DNA from 4 places in the Teredinibacter purpureus genome. Region 3 is predicted to be linked to each of the others. Evidence: predicted binding sites of a transcription regulator. Region 3 holds the regulator's gene; each other region holds the start of a gene.

Region 1 (2,151 bases), 1.0 Mb from region 3:
CGCATACCTCGTCGCATCATCATATAGCTGGCAACCGTCGAATCGAACCCGCCGGAAACCAAAGACAGCACCGCATCTTGCGTTCCCATTGGGAACCCACCTAATCCTGCATATTTACGTGCTATCAAATAACAAAGCTCGTCTTTAATTTCCAGGCTAACCGTAATATCAGGGTTCTTTAATTTCACCCCAAGAGCATCGGTATGCTGATTCAGCCCTCCGCCCACATAGCGCTCAGCCTCTATTGAGGAAAACTCATGGATACCCGTCCGCTTGACGCGCACACAGAAAGTTTTGCCCGCGAGCTCTTCTGCCCACGACGCTTGCGCTAATTCGTATATGTCGTGAAGCGTCTTGAAGGAGTGTGCACGCACCAGCGAAAAATTCGCGATGCCCGGCGTTCGGCCTAACAGATCAACAAATTGCGATTCCAAATGAGGCACATTTTCGGGTGCTCGGACCTCAATGCGATCCCAATCCTGCACCACTTTAGCCTCAGGGTGCAGACGCTTTGCGAGCAACCGCAAGTTATCGGTGAGTTGACGCGTCCAACGCTTACGCACTGGATGGCTCTTTATCGTAATCTCTGAAAATAAACGTACTGTAAAAATCATGGAACAAATGACCGACAAGCTACAAAAAATCGAGGTTGAGAGTATAATGAGCCGCTACTTCGCCGCAGCCCCGCACAGTTTGAGGCTGTTTTGGTGCAGTATCATAATAACGCACCATTATTGTGCTTAATTCCGCAACAATATTGCTCACCCTTACACCATAGCCCCATGTTATCGGAGCTTGGCGTGTGTGAACATTATGGCACACAAATTGCGATTCACGACCAACTCAATCTTTCGCTTGCGCGAGATTGTCCGCTGTATTGCGGTCGTGTCGAAGCGTTAGAAAAAAACAGTTTTTACACCTGTCCTTTCAATAACAAAGTGGCTTGGGCCATGACTCTGGAGGAATCACATGTCAGAGCAGACTCTGAATCTGATCAAAGAAAATGAAGTTCGCTGGGTTGACCTGCGTTTTACCGACACAAAAGGTAAAGAACAACACGTTACCATCCCTTCTTCTTATGTAGACGAAGAATTCTTCGAGACCGGGCAAATGTTCGACGGCTCCTCAATCGCCGGCTGGAAAGGAATTAACGAATCAGACATGATTCTTATGCCTGATGACAGCACATCCCTTCTTGACCCGTTCACTGATGAAGCGACCATCATCTTACGCTGTGACATCGTAGAGCCATCTACCGGAGAAGGTTACGAACGTGATCCACGCTCTGTTGCTAAGCGCGCTGAAGCCTACTTGGCCTCAACCGGTTTGGGCGATGCAGCCTACTTCGGCCCAGAGCCAGAATTCTTCGTATTTGACGAAGTTAAATTCGGTCAGGACATGAGCGGTAGCTTTGTCAAAATCAACTCTGAAGAAGCAGCATGGTCTTCAGGCTCTAAGTTTGATGAAGGTAACATGGGCCACCGCCCACGCGTTAAAGGCGGCTACTTCCCAGTACCACCGGTTGACTCACTGCACGACATTCGTGGCGCAATGTGTAACGCCATGCAGCAAATGGGCTTAGACGTTGAAGTCCATCACCACGAAGTTGCCACTGCTGGCCAGTGTGAAATCGGTGTTAGATTCAACACGCTAGTTAAGAAAGCTGATGAAACTCAGATTCTTAAGTACTGCGTTCATAACGTTGCTCACGCATACGGCAAAACGGCTACTTTTATGCCTAAGCCTGTTGTTGGCGATAACGGTTCTGGTATGCATTGCCATCAATCGTACTGGAAAGACGGCGTTAACCAATTCGCTGGAGACGGCTATGCCGGCCTTAGCGAAACCGCGCTATTCTATATTGGCGGTATTATCAAGCATGCTAAAGCGCTTAACGCTTTCACCAACCCAGGAACAAACTCTTATAAGCGTTTGATTCCAGGTTTTGAAGCACCCGTTATGCTCGCTTACTCTGCACGCAACCGTTCTGCATCTATCCGCATTCCGTATGTTGCCTCTCCTAAAGGTAAGCGTATTGAAGCACGCTTCCCAGACCCCATTGCCAACCCATACTTAGCGTTCGCCGCTATGCTAATGGCCGGCCTTGACGGCGTTAAAAACAAGATCCACCCCGGTGAAGCCGCCGATAAA
Region 2 (2,151 bases), 2.1 Mb from region 3:
TCTACTTCAGTGACTGCTGTTAAATAATTTTCTCGGCCAGCGCCTTTGGGCGGCGGATGTATGTCTCCCCAATTCATATTGACGATACGCTCAACACCCTTCACTAAAAACCCCTGAGTAGAACGATTATATTCCGTTATGATGACAAAACAGTTGGCTATATCCTCCAGCGGCGCCGAGCCGGTGGCTTGCCGTAAATCCATAATGGGTATAGTGCCACCCCGAATATGCGCAACACCGCGTATAACGGGGTTTCTCCTGGGTATCTCGCTTAGCGAGGGGCACTGCAAAACTTCCTTTACTTTAAACACATTTATGCCGTAAAGCTGTCGCCCACCCAAATTGAACAGCAAAAGTTCCAGCCTATTCTGGCCCACCAATTGTGTACGCTGATTGACGCTATCTAAAACACCAGCCATTTCGGGCCCCTTATTTTGTGCTGTATGAATGCAACCATAAATTCGGTTATACGTTTGGCCATGTAATTAAAAGCCTGAAAGTTAGTGTGCTATGTAAGTGCGTTGAGCCTCTACACTAAAACGAGTAAGCCCGTCATTTTTCCATCATGCCGATAGCAACTTTCGGTCGGCCACCGTTATTCCGCCTTTTTTTTGACGGACTCAGATGAAATTAGAAGAGCCAATACGACAATTAATACGGTAGCTACGCAAACTAAACATTAGGCACACGCTTTGCTTTAACACGTTTAGGCCACGTTGTTATTGGCTGTTGTGCCAGTTAAATGGCGCAAATAAAGCCGACCGCTTTTCATACAGCATAGGCCAATAATCTCTATACGAGGGAGTTTTTTAGTGATGCAACAGTCGGCCAGCGATCGCGTATTAGCCACCATTGAGCACCGTTATTTCACCAAACGTTTCATTTTTGCTATCGGTGTAATGGCCGGCCTAACCTTCAGCCTCCCGGCCCTTAGCGTTGAGATAGAATCCATTGAAAATATTCGCTCGCAAGTTCAACAAAAATTAGAACACTACGTTCAAGAACGCTATCCACAATTGTCTTTCGGGGATGACCTTACGGTGCAGGTTGGTCGTATAGACCGTCGCCTGCAGCTTTTAAAATGCCCCAGCCCCCTAACACTAAAAATAAATGAACAGTCGACGGCGGCGAACGTCACTATTAAAACCGGCTGCGCAAGTGGGCCTCACTGGAGCATTTATGTTACTGGCACTGTACAAATTTTTCGCAATGTAGTGGTCGCCGCGCATAGCTTAGCGAGAGGCGAAACGGTATCTGAAAGCGATTTGACGTTTCAGCGGCTTGATACTGCTCGCTTAAGTTCTGGCTACATCGACAACCCCAAACGCGTCATTGGAATGGAGTTAAAACGCCCTTTACGCGCACAAGATATTGTAAAGCTCAGCACATTGAAGCAGCCAAATCTTGTGCGTAAAGGCGATACGGTAGTATTGCGCGCAAAAGCGTCTCACCTTACGGTGGAAACAGAAGGTACAGCGCTGTCCAATGGGTACATGGGCCAACAAATTAAGGTGCGCAACGAACACTCACGACGCATTGTTGACGGTTTGGTTATGGGGCCAGGCGAGGTACAGGTAACCTTGTGATAGTGCGAACATGGGTATCAGCGGCGCCTATTAGACTACTCGCTTAACCACATACACACATTTTTGTGATTTATTTGGGCTCATTTAACATTCAGCCCTAAAGCTAACGTACAAATGGCCGATACTAAGATTAAGCAGCACTAGACCTCACCGCTTGAAGGTAAGCGTAATACTCGATTTAGACAATGAAGGTACAACGGGATATTCCCATGACAATTCCTCCTACCAATGGTGTAAACAGCAATAGCACAGCAGCGGCTAACGCAGGCAAGGCTCGCACCTCTACACCTTCGCCAGCGAGTGACACGGCAGTACCTAGCGCCAACACACAGTCGTCAGACAACGTATCTCTCAGCACAACAGGGCAACAGTTCTCTAAGTTCGCTGCAGAACTCTCCAATTCACCGGCTGAAGACCCAGAACGCGTTGCCAGTGTACGAGCCTCATTAAACAGTGGGCAATACGCTATCGATCCCGACGCCATTGCTGCGAAATTACTTGACCAAGATAGCAACTTTTAGCCCCTTTCTCTTAGATATTACATCAGATAGCGAGCATTCGCGGC
Region 3 (2,151 bases):
ACTTAAAACAACGCGGTATCGGTGTTTTAATAACGGACCACAATGTGCGCGAAACACTCGATATCTGCGAGAAAGCCTATATCGTATCGGAAGGGCATATCATCGCCGAAGGCGCCTCCAATGATGTTCTTAATAACCAAAAAGTGCGCGAAGTATACCTTGGCAAACACTTTACTCTTTGACACAATTCATGCTTGACAACTCACAAAAAAGTTGCGCCACAGCGGCACATTCTTTGCTAACAAAAGCACTTAAAAGCATTGCTTGTGGCCGCCAGCGCGACTAAACTAAAGGCGATTTACACACATAACGCCCCAACCCCAAGCTTAGTTTTCACCCGCTTTTGGGTTGGCGCCTGATCAAACTCTCGTCGTGACATCAGCCATCGCCTTATGAAGCAAACCCTCCAGCTTAAGCTGGGCCAACAACTCACCATGACTCCTCAGTTGCAACAGGCAATACGCCTCCTGCAACTCTCGACTCTGGATTTGCAAGCCGAAATTCAAGAAGCACTGGATTCCAATCCAATGCTCGAAACATCTGACGACATAGATGAACCCGCTCCCGCCAATACTGAAAATACCCAGCAGAGCGAACCGCCCGCTCAAGAAAGCGAAAACCCTGCCTTAAACGGTAGTGAAAACACGAGCAGTACGAGTGATACGAGCAACGAAGCTCCCGACCAGCCCGATAGCGACTGGAATGACGACAACATTCCTACCGACCTTGCCGTAGACACGAGTTGGGACGACATATACGAACCGTCTTCAAGTGGCTCTGGCCTCTCAAAACCCGAAGGCGATGACTACGACTTTGAATCTCGTCGCGGCACCTCAGAAAGCCTGCAAGACCACCTCAGCTGGCAACTTAATTTAACGCCGATGTCTGCGCTCGACAACGAAATTGCGGAAACCCTTATAGACGCCGTCGCTCCCAACGGCATACTGGGCCTGTCATTAGACGAGATTTTTTCAGGTTTACAGGTTCAACACGAAGAACTTGAAATGGACGAAGTTCTCGCCGTACTGCACCGTATACAGCAGTTTGACCCGCCAGGCGTTCTGAGCCAGGACGTACGTGAATGCTTACTTATTCAGCTGAATCAACTCAGTGACGATACCCCCAACCTAGCGCAAGCCAAAACCTTAGTACGCGACTATCTCGACGTACTGGGTAGCCGTGACTTCAAGCAACTCATGCGTAAACTGCGTATAAAGGAGCCCGAGCTCCAATCGGTTATCAGTGTTATTCAGAGCCTGAACCCTCGCCCCGGCGAATCCATAGGGGCAGACGAAACAGAATATGTTGTACCCGATGTTTTTGTTGCCAAAGTTAACAATCGCTGGCAAGTCCAATTAAATCCCGATATCGCGCCAAAGCTGCGGATAAACTCAGGCTACGCCTCACTAGTGAAACGAGCAGATTCCAGCTCCGATAACACCTTCTTGCGCGACAACCTTCAAGAAGCTCGCTGGTTTCTCAAAAGCCTACAAAGCCGTAATGAAACGCTATTAAAGGTCTCCACGTGTATCGTTGAAAAACAACAAGGCTTTTTAGACTATGGGCCAGAAGCCATGAAGCCCATGGTGTTGCACGATGTCGCAGAAATAGTCGAAATGCACGAGTCGACCATTTCCCGTGTCACCACTCAAAAGTATATGCATACCCCTCAAGGTATATTCGAACTGAAATACTTCTTTTCGAGCCACGTGGCCACAGACACAGGTGGAGAATGCTCATCTACCGCCATTCGCGCGATCATTAAAAAGCTCGTTGCCGCCGAAAACCAACGCAAGCCGCTCAGCGACTCAAAAATTACCGGCTTACTCGCCGAACAAGGTATCAAAGTGGCGCGTAGAACCATCGCCAAATACCGAGAATCGCTGCATATCCCTCCCTCAAACGAACGTAAACGACTAGTTTAAAACACGCTATCTTTCTTAATAGAAACTTTTTTTAACTACATTCCTATTCCACACTTGGATCACGCAACAATACTGGTAGAATGCGCGCCAAATCGCTGGGTAATAACACATAAGAGCACCGCTCTTTATAGGCCTTTTAACCCAGCCACAGGCCACCGAAAGGATTAGTAACAACTTAACCTCATGCAAATTTCTTCCATTCTTACTGAAGACCGCTGCAAAGCCC
Region 4 (2,151 bases), 1.0 Mb from region 3:
TGGGCGGTAAATCAACCTACATGCGACAAGCCGCAATTACGGTGCTACTCGCACAAGTTGGTAGCTTTGTGCCCGCGAAATCCTGCGAAATGGGTTTGGTTGATCGTATTTTTACCCGAATAGGCTCGTCTGATGATTTAGCGGGCGGGCGCTCTACGTTTATGGTCGAAATGACCGAAACCGCCAATATTCTGAACAACGCAACCGAAAATAGCTTAGTGCTTATGGATGAAATTGGGCGCGGCACCAGTACCTATGACGGTTTATCGCTGGCGTGGGCTTGTGTGGAACACCTTGCCCAACACCTAAAAGCCTTCACACTTTTTGCGACGCACTATTTTGAAATTACCGCGCTGCCCGACACCTTGCCAACCGTTAAAAACGTTCACTTGGACGCGACCGAGCACAATGACAACATTGTGTTTCTACACAATATTCAACCCGGCCCCGCGAGTAAGAGTTTCGGTTTACAAGTGGCGAAGCTCGCCGGCATTCCTGCTGATGTATTGACGAACGCAAAACAGCAATTGGCCACACTAGAAGCAGGAGCGCAAGCCCAGACAGAAACAACCAGGCCCTCGAGCACCGCTTCGCGAAACACGCCACCACAAAGCCCACAACCTGATTTGTTCGCAGCCCCCATACCAAGCAAAGCCGACAAACAGTTAACGCAAACGAATCCAGATGAACTTACACCGAAACAAGCACTCGAACTCATCTACCAACTCAAGGCATTACTCTAAAAAGGGCGGTGAGGAAGGCTATGCCTTCTTCGACTATCCTGCTAAAATGCCGCGCTTTTACAATACCAGCCAGAGGTTAGCCCCATGACATTCGTAGTCGGTGAAAACTGTATCAAATGTAAACACACAGATTGCGTAGAAGTGTGTCCAGTTGACTGTTTCTACGAAGGCCCCAATTTTTTGGTTATCCATCCTGATGAGTGCATTGATTGCGCACTGTGCGAGCCAGAGTGCCCCGTTGACGCTATTTTTTCAGAAGATGAGCTACCAGCAGATCAGGAAGCTTTCTTAGAGCTCAACGCCGAACTAGCAGAAGTTTGGCCCAATATTACTGAAAAGAAAGATGCGCCCGATGACCACGAAGACTGGGATGGCGTTGAAGGCAAGCTCAAACACTTAGAGCGCTAAATTCAGAGCAAAAAAAACCGCCTACTAGGCGGTTTTTTTTATTTAAATTATCGATTTAGCGATGATTAGCGTCTGACTCTTCTCCTTGAGATTATTAACGCAACCAAACCCACTCCCAATAACGCAAAGGAGGAAGGCTCTGGCACTTCGGCTACGGAAGCCATAACCAGCCCAGAACTACTTAACAATGCACCTAATATTACCAGCCGCATTACTCTATCGACCATACCTGTCTCCATACAGTGAAATTAAACTAGAGAGGAAAACCCTCCTATCTAAATTGCACTAATGCAAACATTGAGCCAATATTTTATTTTCTATGTTTTTCAACAGTCTACGTCACAAACAAAAAGATTAGCAAATACTAAAATGTAAAAATTACCGACGAAAAAAGCATAAAAAACCCCTCGCTAGTAAGATCTACTGAGGGGTTTTTCAACTCTAACTTAACTAAATACTGAACAAATTAACTTCTTACATTGCACCAAAAAGTGCCGTTGCATCTAAACCCTGTTTTTCAAGAATATCGCGCAAACGACGCAAGGCTTCAACCTGTATTTGTCTTACGCGCTCACGGGTTAAGCCTATTTCACGACCAACCTCTTCTAGCGTGCTTGTTTCGTGGCCACGTAAGCCAAATCGACGTGCAACAACTTCACGCTGTTTCTCGCTTAGCTCATCCAGCCAGCCATTAAGGCTTGTACTCAAATCACTATCTTGTAGCAAATCCACTGGGTCCGATACTTGTTGGTCCGGTACCGTGTCGACAACCGTTTTTTCTGAGGAAGGGCCAATAGGCACGTCCATGGACGTGACACGTTCATTCAATGCCAGCATGCGCTCAACATCTTCAACGGGCTTATCCAGTAAATTGGCAATTTCTTCCGGGGACGGCTCGTGATCAAGCTTTTGTGATAACTCCCGCGCAGCGCGCAGGTAGACATTTAATTCTTTAACGACATGTATCGGCAACCGTATCGTGCGGGTTTGATTCATTATC

The links. Region 3 encodes sigma-54, which starts transcription at its own class of promoters, with help from an activator protein. Its sites were predicted from a motif close to TGGCACANNNNTTGCNNT; they were not measured.
Region 1: the regulator sigma-54 is predicted to act here: its motif matches at 815-832, upstream of glnA (glutamate--ammonia ligase).
Region 2: the regulator sigma-54 is predicted to act here: its motif matches at 682-699, upstream of flgA (flagellar basal body P-ring formation chaperone FlgA).
Region 4: the regulator sigma-54 is predicted to act here: its motif matches at 1,439-1,456, upstream of H5647_RS22410 (PEP-CTERM sorting domain-containing protein).

What each region holds. Positions count from the first base shown of each region.
Region 1 is NZ_CP060092.1:472,834-474,984, forward strand. It holds gene thiI (tRNA uracil 4-sulfurtransferase ThiI) at 1-614, opposite strand, end outside; gene glnA (glutamate--ammonia ligase) at 970-2,151, shown strand, end outside.
Region 2 is NZ_CP060092.1:4,061,806-4,063,956, forward strand. It holds gene H5647_RS18125 (chemotaxis protein CheV) at 1-419, opposite strand, end outside; gene flgA (flagellar basal body P-ring formation chaperone FlgA) at 816-1,586, shown strand; gene flgM (flagellar biosynthesis anti-sigma factor FlgM) at 1,796-2,107, shown strand.
Region 3 is NZ_CP060092.1:1,493,164-1,495,314, reverse strand. It holds gene lptB (LPS export ABC transporter ATP-binding protein) at 1-182, shown strand, start outside; gene H5647_RS06645 (RNA polymerase factor sigma-54) at 393-1,925, shown strand; gene H5647_RS06640 (PTS sugar transporter subunit IIA) at 2,109-2,151, shown strand, end outside.
Region 4 is NZ_CP060092.1:2,537,349-2,539,499, reverse strand. It holds gene mutS (DNA mismatch repair protein MutS) at 1-743, shown strand, start outside; gene fdxA (ferredoxin FdxA) at 828-1,151, shown strand; gene H5647_RS22410 (PEP-CTERM sorting domain-containing protein) at 1,217-1,315, opposite strand; gene rpoS (RNA polymerase sigma factor RpoS) at 1,626-2,151, opposite strand, start outside.